Regions from separate parts of the Vibrio cholerae genome, predicted to be linked through region 1. Evidence: riboswitches for the same ligand, from Rfam matches in the RefSeq annotation. Region 1 holds a riboswitch; the other holds the start of a gene.
The links. Region 1 has a riboswitch for lysine ahead of F0316_RS08455 (Na+/H+ antiporter NhaC family protein). Riboswitches for the same ligand answer to the same signal wherever they lie in the genome.
Positions count from the first base shown of each region.

Region 2: it holds a riboswitch for lysine, as region 1 does, so the genes downstream of both, lysC (lysine-sensitive aspartokinase 3) here and F0316_RS08455 (Na+/H+ antiporter NhaC family protein) in region 1, are expected to answer to the same signal.

Region 1 is NZ_CP043554.1:1,822,739-1,830,716, forward strand. Features, by position in the region: gene hisB (bifunctional histidinol-phosphatase/imidazoleglycerol-phosphate dehydratase HisB) at 1-558, opposite strand, end outside; gene hisC (histidinol-phosphate transaminase) at 610-1,650, opposite strand; gene hisD (histidinol dehydrogenase) at 1,654-2,949, opposite strand; gene hisG (ATP phosphoribosyltransferase) at 2,954-3,850, opposite strand; His leader region at 3,906-4,039, opposite strand; gene F0316_RS08455 (Na+/H+ antiporter NhaC family protein) at 4,259-5,860, opposite strand; lysine riboswitch at 5,976-6,158, opposite strand; gene F0316_RS08460 (H-NS family histone-like protein) at 6,554-6,961, shown strand; gene F0316_RS08465 (inosine/guanosine kinase) at 7,009-7,978, opposite strand, start outside.
Region 2 is NZ_CP043554.1:2,560,715-2,568,692, forward strand. Features, by position in the region: gene F0316_RS11925 (oligosaccharyltransferase) at 1-1,185, shown strand, start outside; gene F0316_RS11930 (pyridoxal-phosphate-dependent aminotransferase family protein) at 1,264-2,382, opposite strand; lysine riboswitch at 2,558-2,735, shown strand; gene lysC (lysine-sensitive aspartokinase 3) at 2,846-4,201, shown strand; gene metH (methionine synthase) at 4,274-7,954, opposite strand.

The DNA.
Region 1 (7,978 bases):
GACTAGAACCTGAATATCGGTCTCTTTGGTTTTACGCACCACTTGGGCAACACGCGGCTTGGTGGTGAGATCTTTAACGATATCCAGCCAACCCATAGTTTGCGGGTGGTATTGAATACCGCGAATCGCCATATTTTCCGCCAGTTGCAGATCGGTCATGCGATCGCCAATCACGGCTGACGATTTGAAATCGACTTTGCCACCTTGTAGATACTCTTTGACCAAGCCAAGTTTCGGTTTGCGGCACGAACAGTTATCACGCTCAAAGTGCGGGCAAATCAACACATCATCAAACTTCACGCCTTGCGATTCAAAAATGTCCATCATCATGTTATGCGGCGCATCGAAATCGGCCTGCGGGTAGCTTGAAGTGCCTAAACCATCTTGATTGGTCACCATCACCAAACGATAACCCGCCTCTTGTAGCTTGAGCAGGCTTGGGATCACATAAGGCTCAAGTTTGAGTTTGTCCAAACGGTCAACTTGGAAATCCACTGGCGGCTCAACAATTAAGGTGCCGTCGCGGTCGATAAAAAGAATTTTTTGTTGTTTGCTCACAAGAATGTCCTTTTCATCAGCAGCCCGCGCTGCGAGCTGCTGTAAACAAAATTACTGGTAGTAGTTACGGATGAACGCGACGGTTTTTTCACACTCTTCGCGATTGCCAACACTGATACGCACACAGTTTTCAATCGGTGAATTACGCAAAATAATGCCGTGCTCCCACGCCGCTTTAAACAGTGCATCACCATCAGGGAATTTCACTAATAGATAGTTACCCCAACCTTCAAAGACCTGCACACCCGGAACCATAGAGAGCCCCACTTGTAGGTAAGCTCGATTCGCGCCGAGATCCAATACTTGGTATTTGGCGCGCGCGAGACCTGCAGGTGATAAGGCTTGCACCGCGATTTCGGCAACCGGCACTGGCACCGGATAAGGCGCGATCACTTTGAGTAACACATTGATGAGTTCAGCATTGGCAAGCGTGAAGCCACAGCGTAGTCCCGCCAAAGCAAAAGCTTTAGAGAGTGTGCGTAGAATCGCCAAGTTCGGATATTGGGCGAGCAAATCAACCGTCGATGCCTCTGGGCAGAAATCGATGTAGGCTTCATCCATCACCACAATCGCGCGATCTTTGGTCATATCAAGCAGTTTGATAATGTCGGCACGTTTCACCAAGTTCCCAGTCGGGTTATTGGGGCTACACACAAACACCAATTTGACGCGATCCAGATTGGCTTCGATGCTCGGTAAATCGAGTTGCCAATCGGCAGTCAACGGCACTTTTTTACGCTCGACGCCAAAGGTTTCTGCACTGATCGCGTACATGCCATAGGTTGGAGGACAAAACAGAATCGCGTCTTGATTGGGTTCGCAGAAAGCGCGGATCAAAAGCTCAATCCCTTCATCCGCGCCGCGCGAAGTCAGCACTTGCTCCGGCTGTACCCCTGCGTAATTGGCGTAGGCTTGGATCATCGCCTTAGGTTGGCAATCACTGTAACGATTAAGGCGCGCAAAATCGGTTTTGTATTCGTTATTGAAAGGCGATTCGTTGGCATTGAGCCAAACATCACCACTACCACCAATACGACGCGCAGAAAGGTATGGGGTTAACGCCTGAATTTGTTGACGAGCCAGTTTTTCCATAATTTATTGAGCCTTCTGTAATTTTTCTACTCGAATCGTAACCGCACGTTTGTGCGCGTCTAACCCTTCCGCTTCCGCCATCGTGACGACGGTAGGCGCGAGCAATTGCAAGCCATCAGCGGTCAGTTCTTGCACTGTCATGCGTTTGCTGAAATCGGCCAAACCTAAGCTGGAATAGGTGCGGGTGTAACCGTAAGTCGGCAGGACATGGTTAGTACCTGAAGCGTAATCGCCTACCGATTCTGGCGACCAATCGCCAAGGAAAATGGAGCCTGCGTTATCGAGCAGTGGAACCAACTCACGCGGGTTGCGCGTCTGCACAATCAAGTGCTCAGGTCCGTAGTAGTTAGAAATTGACACTGCTTGGGTGAGTGATTCAGCAATAATGATCAGACTGGAAGCCAAGGCTTTTTCAGCAATGCTGGCGCGCGAAAGGACTTTAAGCTGCTTTTGCACCGCATCAGTCACTTGATCGGCCAACACTGGTGATGGTGTGACCAGAACCACCTGTGAATCTGGGCCGTGCTCTGCCTGACTGAGTAGATCGGCGGCGATAAAATTGGCATCCGCCGTTTCATCAGCAATCACCAACACTTCAGAGGGGCCAGCTGGCATATCAATCGCTGCGCCACGGAAATCGTTACTCACTTGGCGTTTTGCTTCCGTCACATAGGCGTTACCGGGACCGAAGATTTTGTCGACTTTAGTGACCGTTTCCGTGCCATAAGCCATAGCAGCGATCGCTTGGCCGCCGCCTAAGTTGTACACCTCATCGATGTTACACAGCTTAGCGACGTAGAGAATTTCATCAGCGATGGGCGGTGGTGAGCAAAGCACCACTTTACGGCAGCCTGCAATTTGTGCAGGCACACCAAGCATTAGCACGGTTGATGGTAGCGGCGCGCTACCACCCGGAATATACAGACCCACTTTATTGATCGGACGAGTCACTTGTTCACACACCACTCCGGGCATGGTTTCCACTTTGATTGGCTGAGCTTTCTGCGCCTTGTGGAATTTGCTGATGTTGTTGTATGCCAGCTCCAACGCCTGTTTCATTGTTTCCGACAAACGCGCGGCCGCGGCATCCATCTCTTCGCGAGATACGCGCAGTGAAGCGGGTTTTACACGATCAAATTTTTCAGTTAATTCAAACAGGGCTGCATCACCCTCACTGCGCACTTTCGCAATCACCTGCGCAACTGCGGCAGTGATGTTTGCTCCTTCGGTAATCGCAGGACGTTCTAAAATCGATTCTTGCTGAGCTTCACTCAACGATTGCCAAACAACGGTTCTCATCGCCTTACTCCATCATTTTTTCAATCGGTAACACCAGAATTGAGCTGGCACCGAGGGCTTTCAGTTGTTCCATGGTTTCCCAGAATAGATTTTCCGAACTCACCATGTGCACTGCAACTTTGGATTTGTCGGCAGACAAGGGAAGCACTGTTGGGTCTTCCGCTCCGGGCAACAAGGTTTTGATTTGCGCCAGCTTCTCAACCGGAGCGTGCAGCATGATGTATTTCGATTCTTTGGCTTGTTGCACGCCGTGCATGCGAGTGAGGAGTTTATCGATCAGTGCGGCTTTATCGGCAGCAAAAACACCTGGGCGCTGAATAAGCGTCGCTTTCGATTCAAAAATCACTTCCACTTCTTTAAGACCGTTGGCTTCCAAGGTTGCGCCAGTGGAGACCAGATCCGCAATCGCATCCGCTAACCCCGCGCGTGGTGCAACTTCAACCGAACCCGTCAACATACAGGTGCTGAAATCCACGCCTTGGCGATCCATATAAGCTTTGAGCAGTTGTGGGTAGGTGGTGGCAATACGCTTACCATTCAGATCTTGCGGGCCACGATACTCAGCATCTTTTTCAATCGCGATCGAGAGACGGCAACCACCAAAATCCATACGGCGCAGAGTGATAAATTCGTTACGTTGGTTGAGCGCTAGGCGATCTAAACGTGTTTCTTCAAGCACGTTTTCACCAACAAAACCCAAATCCACCACCCCATCCATGATCAGTCCTGGAATGTCATCGTCACGCACCAACAACAGGTCAATCGGCATATTCAGTGAATGAACCACCAAGCGCTCACCCATGATGTTGAATTTCACACCGCATTTTTTCAGCAGTTCTTGGCACTCTTGGCTCAGGCGGCCTTTTTTCTGTATCGCGATTCTGAGTCGTTGTGTTTGCATGTCATTCTTCCTTTGCAATTTGTTGAATTTAATAATTTTTCCAAAGCTTAAAACGAAAAACCCTCGGGAGGTTTGGTCTCCCGAGGGTTAGAATCTTTTTATGGCTCTGATTTCAACTCCGGGAGATTCCTGTCCCCCGGGTATGCGTACATCTCCCGAAAGACACCTTAGGGATGATGATGGTGATGAATGTTCATTACGAAATTACGCATACTTAGTGGTTTCTGTCTGTTTGAGAACTGCCTTCACACTAACCAAGCTAAGTTTTTTTTTCAACCACAAATTGACACTTTTCTGGTTATTTTTTTATGACGGCTTTAAGAGCTCATCACCACAACTCAAAGCTGCAACTAAGGTTAGCGATAAAAAAAGAGGCCGACTGGCCTCTTATCTCTATAGCGATGCGAATTAGGCAGACACCTGTTTGCTCACTTTGGCTTTTGATAGTGCTGCAAAAATTAAGCAAACCACCACAAAGCTCACGGATGCGGCAGCTAAAGCCAGCCCGAGTGAAGCAAAAATTCCCAGCACCACGTAACCAATCGCTGACACTAACGCAACCGCCAATGCGTAAGGCAGTTGAGTCGCAACGTGGTCAATATGATGACAACGTGCTCCCGTCGAAGAGAGAATCGTGGTATCTGAAATCGGAGAACAGTGATCGCCAAATACGGAACCGGCAAGCACCGCACCGAGCATCGGCAGCATAAGTGCAATATCTGTAGCGCCCGCCATGTCACCCGCAATCGGCAGCATGATGCCAAAAGTGCCCCATGATGTGCCGGTAGAGAAAGCCATCGCGCCTGACAAGATGAACAGAATGACCGGAAGCCAATGTGGGTCAATATTGCCTTGTACGAGAGAAGAGAGATAAGCACCGGTCTTCATGTCACCGATGACAGAACCTATGGTCCACGCAAAAATCAGGATCAAAATTGCACCAAACATCGATTTCGCACCAATCCATAAGGTTTTTGCGATTTCAGCCATCGGTAGTTTTTGGCGCAACACGGTCACGAAAGCCATCGCCAGACCGACTAATCCACCATATACCAATGAAGTACCAACATTGGTATTTTCAAACGCCCCAAAAATATCAAATGACTGACCACTTTCCGCTAATGCACTTGCGCCAGTCCAAATCATTGCACCAATGGTCGCAACGACCAAAAATACAATCGGCAACATGAGATCGAGTACTGTACCGCGTTCACTTTCACGAATATCAAGCTCTTCATTGAGTTCGTGAGCCTCTTGTGTATCTGTACTCGGGTCTTCATCAAAACCACGCCCTTGAGAAGCGGCAATTTCATGCTTGCGCATCTGGCCGATATCCATTTGGAACCACACCACCGCAAATACCATCAGCAACGCAAAGATCGCATAGAAGTTCATCGGCACTAAACGCAGATAAGCACCTAATGCGGAATACTCCTCGATACCGTGCGAAACTAAAATGCCACCGATAATGGTCATGATATACGCGCCCCAACTTGAGGCGGGCATGACCACACACATAGGCGCAGCAGTAGAATCGAGAATGTAAGCGAGTTTGGCACGCGAAACGTAAAAACGATCGGTCACTGGGCGAGAAATAGAACCGACAGCGAGGCTATTAAAATAGTCGTCAACAAAAATGAATACGCCTAAAAATGCCGCCAGTAATTTAGAGCCACGTTTACTTTTCACCCGGACTTGTGCCCACTGAGCAAAAGCGCGAGTGCCGCCCGACAACGTCAGTAGCGCAGTCATCATACCCAGTAACAGTAAAAAGCCGACAATACTCATATTCCAAGCATTGATCGCGCCCTCTTTGACAAACACGCTACCCACTTGTGTGGCGATATATTGCAACGACTGACCAATAGAATAATCAGCCAGCAGTAAAGCACCTAAAAAAATCCCCACGCCAAGAGAAAGAAGTACACGGCGAGTCACAATAGCCAAACTCAATGCCACCAGCGGTGGTAAAACAGAGAGTGGCGAAGAAGCAAAATCGATTAAATTCATGATCTTCCTAAACCAGTAAAAAATGGTTAGAGATCTACTGCAGACAAATCAAGCGACATCATGTCAACTTAATTTATGTTGAACTAAGCGAAAGGGAAGCGAACACTTCACCCAACCCTACAGTAGCGCTCCATAGTTTAACAACAATATAGACTATGGCAGTGTTACACCTATTGAATGTAACCCCAGCCAACTGCGTTGATGGGCAAGTTGACTTCGGCGGCAACGCCTTTTTCCACAATTCATTGGCATCACCCCAACTGTGGATACTTTTCGTAACCGCTCCTCTACGGCGAAAACTTCATCCTAATCTGCCAATTCATTTGGCTCATTTAGTCTGCTTTTCGCATTAGGTGAGAGACATTTTACTTAACAAAAATATCAATGCAACTAGGTTCCAGTGAGAAAAACAAGTGCCACAGCTCACAAATCAATCATTTCATTGATACTTATTTCATAAAAACACCGCAAGACTTGATATATAGAACTAATATTATTTACCTGTATGATAAGTTCCTGCAGCTGCTTTTATATGCGTCTGCAGTATTCTAAATAGTAAATTCATTAAATAAACATCATTTTATATTTTTACTTTCTTACTATTTTGACTTAATATTTGCAGCGAAAACTTGTCAGTATAATAAGCTAGGTTTAGTATTAACTCGTTATCCAAATTGTGAACAGGAAATGGTAATGTCGGAAATCACTAAGACTTTATTAAATATTCGTAGCCTACGTGCTTATGCACGCGAACTGACTATTGAGCAACTTGAAGAAGCGTTAGATAAATTAACGACCGTCGTTCAAGAGCGTAAAGAAGCAGAAGCAGAAGAAATTGCTGCTCGTGCAGAGCAAGAAGCGAAATTAGCCGCAATTGCTGAACAAATTGCTAAAGATGGTATCGACCTCGAAGCGCTTATTTCTGCGCTATCAGGCGAAACTAAAACGAAAGCAAAAGGCAAACGTGCACCTCGCCCTGCAAAATACAAGTATATCGACACCAACGGTGAAGAAAAAACTTGGACAGGCCAAGGCCGTACTCCTTCAGTGATCCAAAAAGCACTGGATGAAGGTAAATCTCTGGAAGAATTCGCTCTGTAATTTTGCCAGAAACTAAAATGATAAAGGCTCCGGAAGGAGCCTTTTTGTTATCTTTCCCAATAAGCCTCTTCAAGGCTATCTTCTCGCTCAGGAAGACCACGTGAAAGACGTGGTGAGTGCTGCGCCAATACTTCATAACTTGCACGGTTAGAGTATTTGCAAACTTGAGAGAAAGAAGAATAGGTTAAAAACTCATGTTGATGCTTACTTGAGTTAGGGACATTTTCTTTATGGTATTTATTAGCAGCCATATCATGCAGTAGAGCGGATAATGCTGCGTCTCCAGCACCATTGGTATTTTTTATCTTCTCTGGACCGCCCATATACGGTGAAATATGTGAATAAACACGAATAGGATTTATACAACTCTCTTTACGGGCAGGACGGCTAAATTCATAGCGGTTAAATTCTGGGACCGATCCCGGTAATAACGGTAATGACGTTTCACGTTTAGCGGAATCTTCGGTGTAACCCGCCATAAATAAACCGACTGGGCCTGCAGTACACAGTACTAAATCAACCCAATCTAACGCTTTATCTGAGGCTGCGAGCGGATCGCTTTCTCCTGTTAAAGCTAATGCTTCATCTTCATTCATTGCCACCACAGTGACATGATCACGTAAAAATTCTTGCCAGAATTTCGGATCATCTTGAATAACAAATTTAGTACCTAGGGTTAATACCACAGGCACATCATATTTTTTGGCATATTCAATGGCACGCATTGTTGCTTCCGGCATAGGGTCGCCTTCTTTACAACGAACTAAATAAGCCGTGATCACTAATGCAGAAGCACTAGCAAATATTTTTTCAGGAATACTGTCTGGGCGTAATTGGTTCATTTGACCTTCGCTGATCGCGAAAGTACGTTCACCATCTTCGGTAATCAAGGCAAAGCAGCGGCCAATAGCACCATCTACACCTTGTAAATAGTTGAGATCCATCCGGCTAGAAGTGTTACACAGATAGCGATAACCGTAACTGCCAATTTTAATATCTTGGCTCATCACACCCAGT
Region 2 (7,978 bases), 740 kb from region 1:
AGACAACCGGAAAAATATGACTCGCGCTGGAGCAAAATCGGCATCCTTTACGCGACACCGCTACTCACGGCTCCCTTACTGGTCGTACTCGCCTCTCGCACTGGGTGGCTGGCCAGTTTATTGAGTATCGCTCTGGTTGCCCCTTACTTATATCGATTCGCTTCACGTCGGCGCTTTACGCTCTGGCTTCTTGCCATAGCTCTTGGGATTTGTGCAGGTTTTACCGCTATGTATGGCCAAGGAACCTCTGGTTTTGTCGCGAATAAGGCTGACTTAGAAAGCCCACGTCGTTTCACATTTCCACAAACCATAGATATGATCATCGAAAAGCCTTTTACAGGCTATGGTTATGGCAAATTTGAGGCGCAGTATCTGCTTTATACTGCTCGCCAGCATCAGTTAAATAGCAGCTATCCAGCAGGCTTAGCATCGATGGATCACCCACATAATGAGCTGTTGTATTGGGGGGTAGAAGGCGGATTACTACCTGTAATGGGTATATTACTCGCCGCCTGTTTTTGTGCTCTACGCATTTATGCCGCTAAACGTGGCACTCGCATGGCCATGCTGGCTCTGTTTGTGCCGATCACCTTACACGCTCAATTGGAGTATCCGTTTTACCACTCCGCAATCCACTGGCTCACCTTTATCATCCTCATCTACTGGGTAGATCAACGAGTCGCACGCTATCGACTGGCCAGTTTCACCACGCTCACGAAATCTTTACTGCGCATTACCAGCTTAGTGCTGCCGATTGTCACCAGCTTGTATATGGTCACAGCGTTACACACCAACTATGTGTTAACGCAATTTGAAAAATCTCAGCCACTCAATCCTGAATTGCTGAAAAACGTGACTAACCCATTGGTATGGCAAGACAGATTTGATTGGGATATCTACAGCACCTATCTGAACATCGGGCTCCATGAACAAAAAGCGGAGCTTATCCAACCCTATATCGATTGGTCGTTACAGATCATTCAACATAAACCGCGCCCGGCCTTCTATTCAAACCTGATTTTGGCTTATCAAGGTTTAGGCGATACGAGCCGTGCGCAGCAAATCCGCCGCGAGGCCGAATTTCTGTTCCCCAATCAAGATTTCAGTACAGTCCAGTACCACCCCTCGATAAAGGTCAACAGTGCCGCATCTGATGCTGAAGCTCCCTCAGCCGCGACACCCTAAGCTCTGCGAGAAACAATAAGGGTGGCTTTTAAGCCACCCTTATTTCTCTTTCATACAGCTTTTCTCTTGCGTATGGTATTAAAGCAGCGACTCTTCGAGCGCTCGCAAACAGAGCGCGATATTTTCTGAACGCGCGCCATAGCCCATCACCCCAATGCGCCACGCTTTGCCGGCTAATGCCCCGAGCCCAGCGCCAATTTCCAAATTGTATTCATTGAGTAGATGGCTGCGTACTTTGGCTTCCTCAATACCTTCCGGCACATAAATCGCGTTCAACTGCGGCAAACGATACGGCTCTGCGACCACAAATTGAAAACCGAGTTGCTCTAACCCTTGTTTAAGCTTCTCATGCATCAGACGATGGCGCTGCCACGCGTGATCTAAACCTTCTTGTTGCAAAAGCAGTAACGCTTCGTGCAGCGCGTACAAACTATTAACCGGAGCGGTATGGTGATAACTACGTTTGCCTGCGCCACTCCAATAACCTAATACCAAGCTTTGATCCAAGAACCAGCTTTGAATCGGTGTTTTTCGTGATTGAATCTTCTCAATGGCACGAGGTGAAAACGTCAACGGAGCCAATCCTGGCACACAAGAGAGGCATTTTTGGCTGCCAGAATACACCACATCCAGTTGCCACTCATCCACCAGCAGGGGAACGCCGCCAAGCGACGTCACCGCATCGACAATCGTCAACAAACCATGCTGCTTCGCTAGAGCACCTAACGCTTGCGCATCACTTAAGGCTCCGGTTGACGTTTCTGCTTGTACAAAAGCCAGTATTTTCGCATCCGGATGCTCATCTATCGCGGCTTGCACTTTTTCAACGCTGACTGGGCAACCCCATTCATCATCAACCACCACAACTTCGGCCCCACAACGCACAGCGTTATCGCGCATTCGCTCACCAAACACCCCATTGCGGCAAACAATCACTTTATCGCCCGGCTCGACGAGGTTAACAAAACAGGCTTCCATACCCGCACTACCCGGCGCAGAAACGGCAATCGTAAATTCGTTTTCCGTTTGGAAAGCATATTTCAAGAGCTGTTTCAGCTCATCCATCATACCGATAAACAGTGGATCAAGATGACCAACCGTTGGGCGGCTGAGCGCTTGCAGGACTTGAGGGGAAATAGCCGAAGGCCCAGGGCCCATCAAGATCCGATGCGGGGGGATAAAACTGCGAATTGTCATAACGACTCCTTGTTGTGGCGACCAGAACCATCAGAGTAATGCAATTAAGTTGCAGCAACAATTCGACCTATGTCCAGAGTGTTAATCCTTGTCACACTAATGTCATTTTTATTTGCACTTTTGGAACATTTTGTCGTTGACAAGATTTCACCAACACCGTTCAATGTGTGAGCTATCTAGCAGAAGAGGAGCACTGCCCAGGCAGATGTTTTGTGGAGCCTCAACTCCAATACAGAACATTCAGGGGGAGTAGTGCCGAGGTGAATCAAAGTTGTGGCTTTGGTTTATCGGTTGAATGGGCTGAATCCCTTCAACTGTCATCAGCTCGAATCTGATGAAGAGCTTCTGAGGGAAATCTTTCTATAGTCACTCCTCTATTTTGCTCTATAAAAAACACTCTCTTCACAACATTGGACGTTGGGTTACCAACAACTCGTTTTTCAGGAAGTCTGGGAGAATTGCCGTGAGCACATTTAACGTCGCCAAATTTGGTGGTACTAGTGTCGCCAACTTTGAAGCCATGAGCCGTTGTTCGGCCATTATCGAAAACAATCCACAAACACGCTTAGTGGTCAGCAGCGCCTGCTCTGGGGTGACCAATTTATTGGTCGAACTCGCCAATGGCGTGGCCTCAGCTGAACGCCGCCAAGCGATTTTGCAACAGTTGGCCGATATCCATTATGTGATTATCGACCAGCTCGCCGATCCGACACGCGTCGAAAAAGAAGTCAAAGCCGTGCTAGATTCTGTGGCCAGTGCTGCAGAAGCGGCGTCATTTCAATCCAGTAAAAAACTGACCGACCATCTCGTCGCCTGTGGTGAGCTCATCTCCACCTACATCCTCACTCAACTGATGCGTGAGCGTGGTGTCGACGCGGTACGTTTTGATATCCGCGAAGTGCTACGCACTGACGATCATTACGGTCGCGCCGAACCTCAATTGAAAGAAATCGCTCAATTAGCCAAAGAGAAACTGGTACCACTGTGTGAGCAATATGTTGTCGTGACTCAAGGTTTCATCGGCTCTGATGCGCAAGGTAATACCACCACTTTAGGCCGCGGCGGCAGTGATTATTCAGCCGCTTTGATTGCCGAAGCCGTGCAAGCTTGTGGCTTGGAAATTTGGACTGACGTGCCGGGGATCTACAGTACCGATCCACGTATCGCGCCAAAAGCAGCGCCGATTCCTGAGATAAGCTTTAGCGAAGCCTCAGAAATGGCCAATTTTGGTGCCAAGATTTTGCATCCATCTACCTTGCTTCCAGCGGTACGCCATGGCATTCCCGTGTTTGTTGGCTCATCAAAAGAACCGGAAAAAGGCGGCACTTGGATTCGTAAACAAGTCGAAAGCGCGCCACTGTATCGCGCACTTGCACTACGCTGTAATCAAACCATGGTGACACTGCGTAGCGCGCAGATGTTCCATGCTTACGGCTTCCTCGCCAAAGTGTTCGAAATTCTCGCCAAGCATAAAATTTCGGTCGATCTCATCACCACATCAGAAATCAGCGTGTCACTGACACTGGATAAAACCGATACCTCAGGCGGTGCGCCAGAATTGCCTGAAGCGGTGCGCGCCGAGTTAGAGGAGCTATGCACGGTCGAAGTCGAATACAACCTGTGTCTGATTGCTCTGATCGGCAACAAGATGAAAGAGAGCCGCGGCTACGCGAAGCAAGTGTTCAGTGTATTGGAAGATTACAACCTCCGTATGATTTGCTATGGCGCCAGCGCGCATAACCTCTGTTTCTTGCTGCATGAATCTGTCTCTAAACAAGCGGTGCAGAAGCTGCATAAAGAGCTGTTTGAGCAAGAGTAAAATCAAACTCACGAGATAAAACCAGAGGCCACATGATGTGGCCTCTTTTATTGTGGATGGAGGTCTTACTGATTAAGCATCAAGGTTAGGCGCTAGCCACTTTTCAGCTTCTTCCAAACGCCAACCTTTACGCTCAGCGTAGCTGTGCAGTTGATCTGGTTGGATCTGCGCTACCGCAAAATAGCGAGAATCGGGATGCGAGAAATACCAACCGGATACCGAAGCGCCCGGCCACATCGCATAGCTTGTGGTCAGTGACATGCCGATGGTCTCTTCGACATTCAGCATCTGCCACAAAGTCGCTTTCTCGGTATGCTCAGGACACGCGGGATACCCCGGCGCTGGTCGAATGCCCTGATAACGCTCACGGATCAGTTCATCATTGGAGAGATTTTCATCGCTCGCATAACCCCAAATCTCTTTACGCACTTTTTCATGCAGATATTCCGCAAAGGCTTCCGCCAAACGATCGGCCACTGCTTGGATCATGATCGCATTGTAATCATCACCCTGAGCTTTATAAGCATCGGCCAACGCTCGCTCACCAATGCCACCGGTTACTGCAAACGCGCCAATCCAATCACGTTTACCGCTCTCTTTCGGAGCAACATAGTCCGACAAACAGTAGTTGGCTCCTTTCGGCTTTTCGGTCTGCTGACGCAAGTTGTACAGCACATGCGCGACTTGCGTACGCGATTCATCACTGTACACCTCAATGTCATCACCCACGCTGGCTGCTGGGAACAGTGCACACATACCACTGGCTTTCAGTAGTCCTTCTCGCTCTACTTTATCAAGTAAGGCATTGGCATCATGAAACAGACGTTTGGCCTCTTCACCAACCTCTTCATGCTCCAAAATAGCAGGGTATTTGCCCATAAGCGACCAAGTCATAAAGAAAGGCGTCCAGTCGATATAAGGACGTAGTGTGGCTAACGCAATGTTTTCAAACACATGCACACCCGGTTTCGCAGGAGCGGGCGGCGTGTAATTTGCCCAATCCAGCGCCGCTTTATTAGCACGTGCCTGCTCTAACGTGACTGGACGCGATTTGGGCGTTTTACGCGCATGCTGATCACGCGTGCGCTCATAATCGAGATCCAAACGTTCGATAAATCCGGAGCGCAGTTCATCAGACAATAATGATGTGCACACCCCTACCGCGCGCGACGCGTTATTCACGTACACCACAGGCGCATGATAATTCTGTTCAATCTTCACCGCAGTATGCGCTTTAGACGTTGTTGCCCCACCAATCAAGAGTGGTAGTTCAAACCCTTGTCGCTCCATCTCTTTCGCCACGTGTACCATCTCATCCAAAGACGGCGTGATAAGCCCAGAGAGACCGATGATATCGACATTTTGCTCGCGTGCGACTTTGAGGATCTGCTCGCAAGGCACCATCACACCAAGATCGATGATCTCGAAGTTATTACACTGCAGCACGACGCCAACAATGTTCTTACCAATGTCATGCACATCGCCTTTTACGGTCGCCAGCAAAATCTTACCATTTGAAGTGCTACCACTTTTTTGCGCATTAATGAAAGGCTCAAGATACGCAACGGCTTGTTTCATGACACGCGCGGATTTTACGACTTGCGGTAGGAACATTTTCCCTTCCCCGAACAAGTCACCGACCACGTTCATGCCATCCATCAGCGGCCCTTCAATCACTTCCAGCGGTTTACTGGCTTGCTGACGTGCTTCTTCAGTGTCTTGGACGATAAATTCGGTGATGCCTTTGACTAAAGCGTGCTCTAGGCGCTTAGCCACAGGCCATGCGCGCCACTCTAACGCAGAAGCATCCTCTTCTTTACCAACACTGTTTTCGCGATACGCTTCTGCGATCTCAAGCAGTCTTTCCGTGCCATCGCTACGTCGATTGAGGATCACATCTTCCACTGCCTCACGCAGTTTCAGCGGAACGTTATCGTAGATTTCAAGCTGCCCTGCGTTGACAATCCCCATGTCCATACCATGTTTAAAGCAGTGATAAAGGAATACAGCATGGATCGCTTCACGCACATAGTTGTTGCCGCGGAAAGAGAAGGAAACGTTAGAAACACCGCCAGAAATCATCGCATGCGGTAGCTCACGCTTAATGTCCGCCACTGCATTAATGAAATCCAGCGCATAGTTATTGTGCTCATCAATTCCGGTCGCAACGGCAAAGATGTTCGGGTCGAAAATAATATCTTCCGGTGGGAAGCCCACTTCATCGACCAAAATATGGTAAGCCCGACGACAGATCTCTAATTTGCGCTCACGGGTATCGGCTTGGCCCACTTCGTCAAACGCCATCACAATCACGGCTGCACCATAGCGACGCACCAATTTGGCTTGGGCAATAAACTTCTCTTTCCCTTCTTTTAGAGAGATAGAGTTAACGATGCCTTTACCCTGAATGCATTTCAGACCCGCTTCAATGACTTCCCATTTAGAGGAGTCGACCATCACCGGAACTTTGGATATTTCTGGTTCAGAGGCGCATAGATTCAAAAAGCGCACCATGCACGCCTCGGCGTCCAACATGCCTTCATCCATATTGATATCGATGATCTGCGCGCCGTTTTCGACTTGCTCACGCGCCACATCGAGCGCTTCGTCGTATTGCTCTTCTTTAATTAAACGCTTAAAACGCGCTGAACCGGTGACGTTAGTACGTTCGCCCACGTTAACAAACAAGGTTTCAGGGCCAATATTGAGCGGCTCTAAACCCGAGAGACGACATTCTACTTTCAGATCTGGCAGAGCCCTTGGTTTCACACCCTCGACGGCTTTGGCAATGGCGGCGATATGCTCAGGTGTTGTACCACAGCAACCACCGACTAAGTTAAGAAAGCCTGCTTGCGCCCATTCCGCAATATGTTCTGCCATCTCCTCGGCAGAGAGATCGTATTCGCCAAACGCGTTGGGCAGTCCGGCATTTGGGTGCGCGGAAACATAGCATTCTGAAATGCGTGAAAGCTCTTCCACGTACTGGCGCAGCTCATCAGGGCCTAACGCACAGTTCAAGCCAAACGAAATCGGCCGTACATGACGCAAGGCGTTGTAGAAAGCTTCCGTTGTCTGTCCTGACAGAGTTCGCCCAGAGGCATCGGTAATCGTGCCGGAAATCATCACAGGTAAGCTGATGCCCAGCTCTTCAAATACGCTATCGACAGCAAACGCACAGGCTTTGGCGTTCAGTGTATCGAAAATGGTTTCAATGAGGATCAGATCGCTGCCACCTTTGATCAAAGCGCGCGTCGATTCGGAATAAGCTTCAACAAGCCCATCAAAAGTGACGTTACGAAATCCCGGATCGTTCACATCTGGCGAAATAGAGCAAGTACGGTTGGTTGGCCCAAGCACACCAGCCACATAACGTGGCCGACTTGCATCTTTAGCCGTCCACTCATCCGCGACTTCACGTGCAAGCTTAGCGGCGGCAAAGTTAATTTCGGCGCTGAGCGATTGCATGTCATAGTCTGCCATGGCAATCGTGGTTGAGTTAAAGGTGTTGGTCTCAAGAATATCCGCCCCAGCTTCAAGGTAAGCGGAGTGAATCTCTTTAATAATTTGCGGCTGAGTAAGCACTAAGAGGTCGTTATTTCCTTTCAAATCACAGTGCCAATCGACAAATCGTGCACCGCGATAGTCTTCCTCTTGTAACTTATAACTCTGAATCATGGTACCCATACCACCATCAATCAGTAGGATACGTTGTTTCAATTGCTGTTCGAGTTGTTGTCTTACTTCTTTTCCCACAATACCGCCTCATTCCTTATGCGT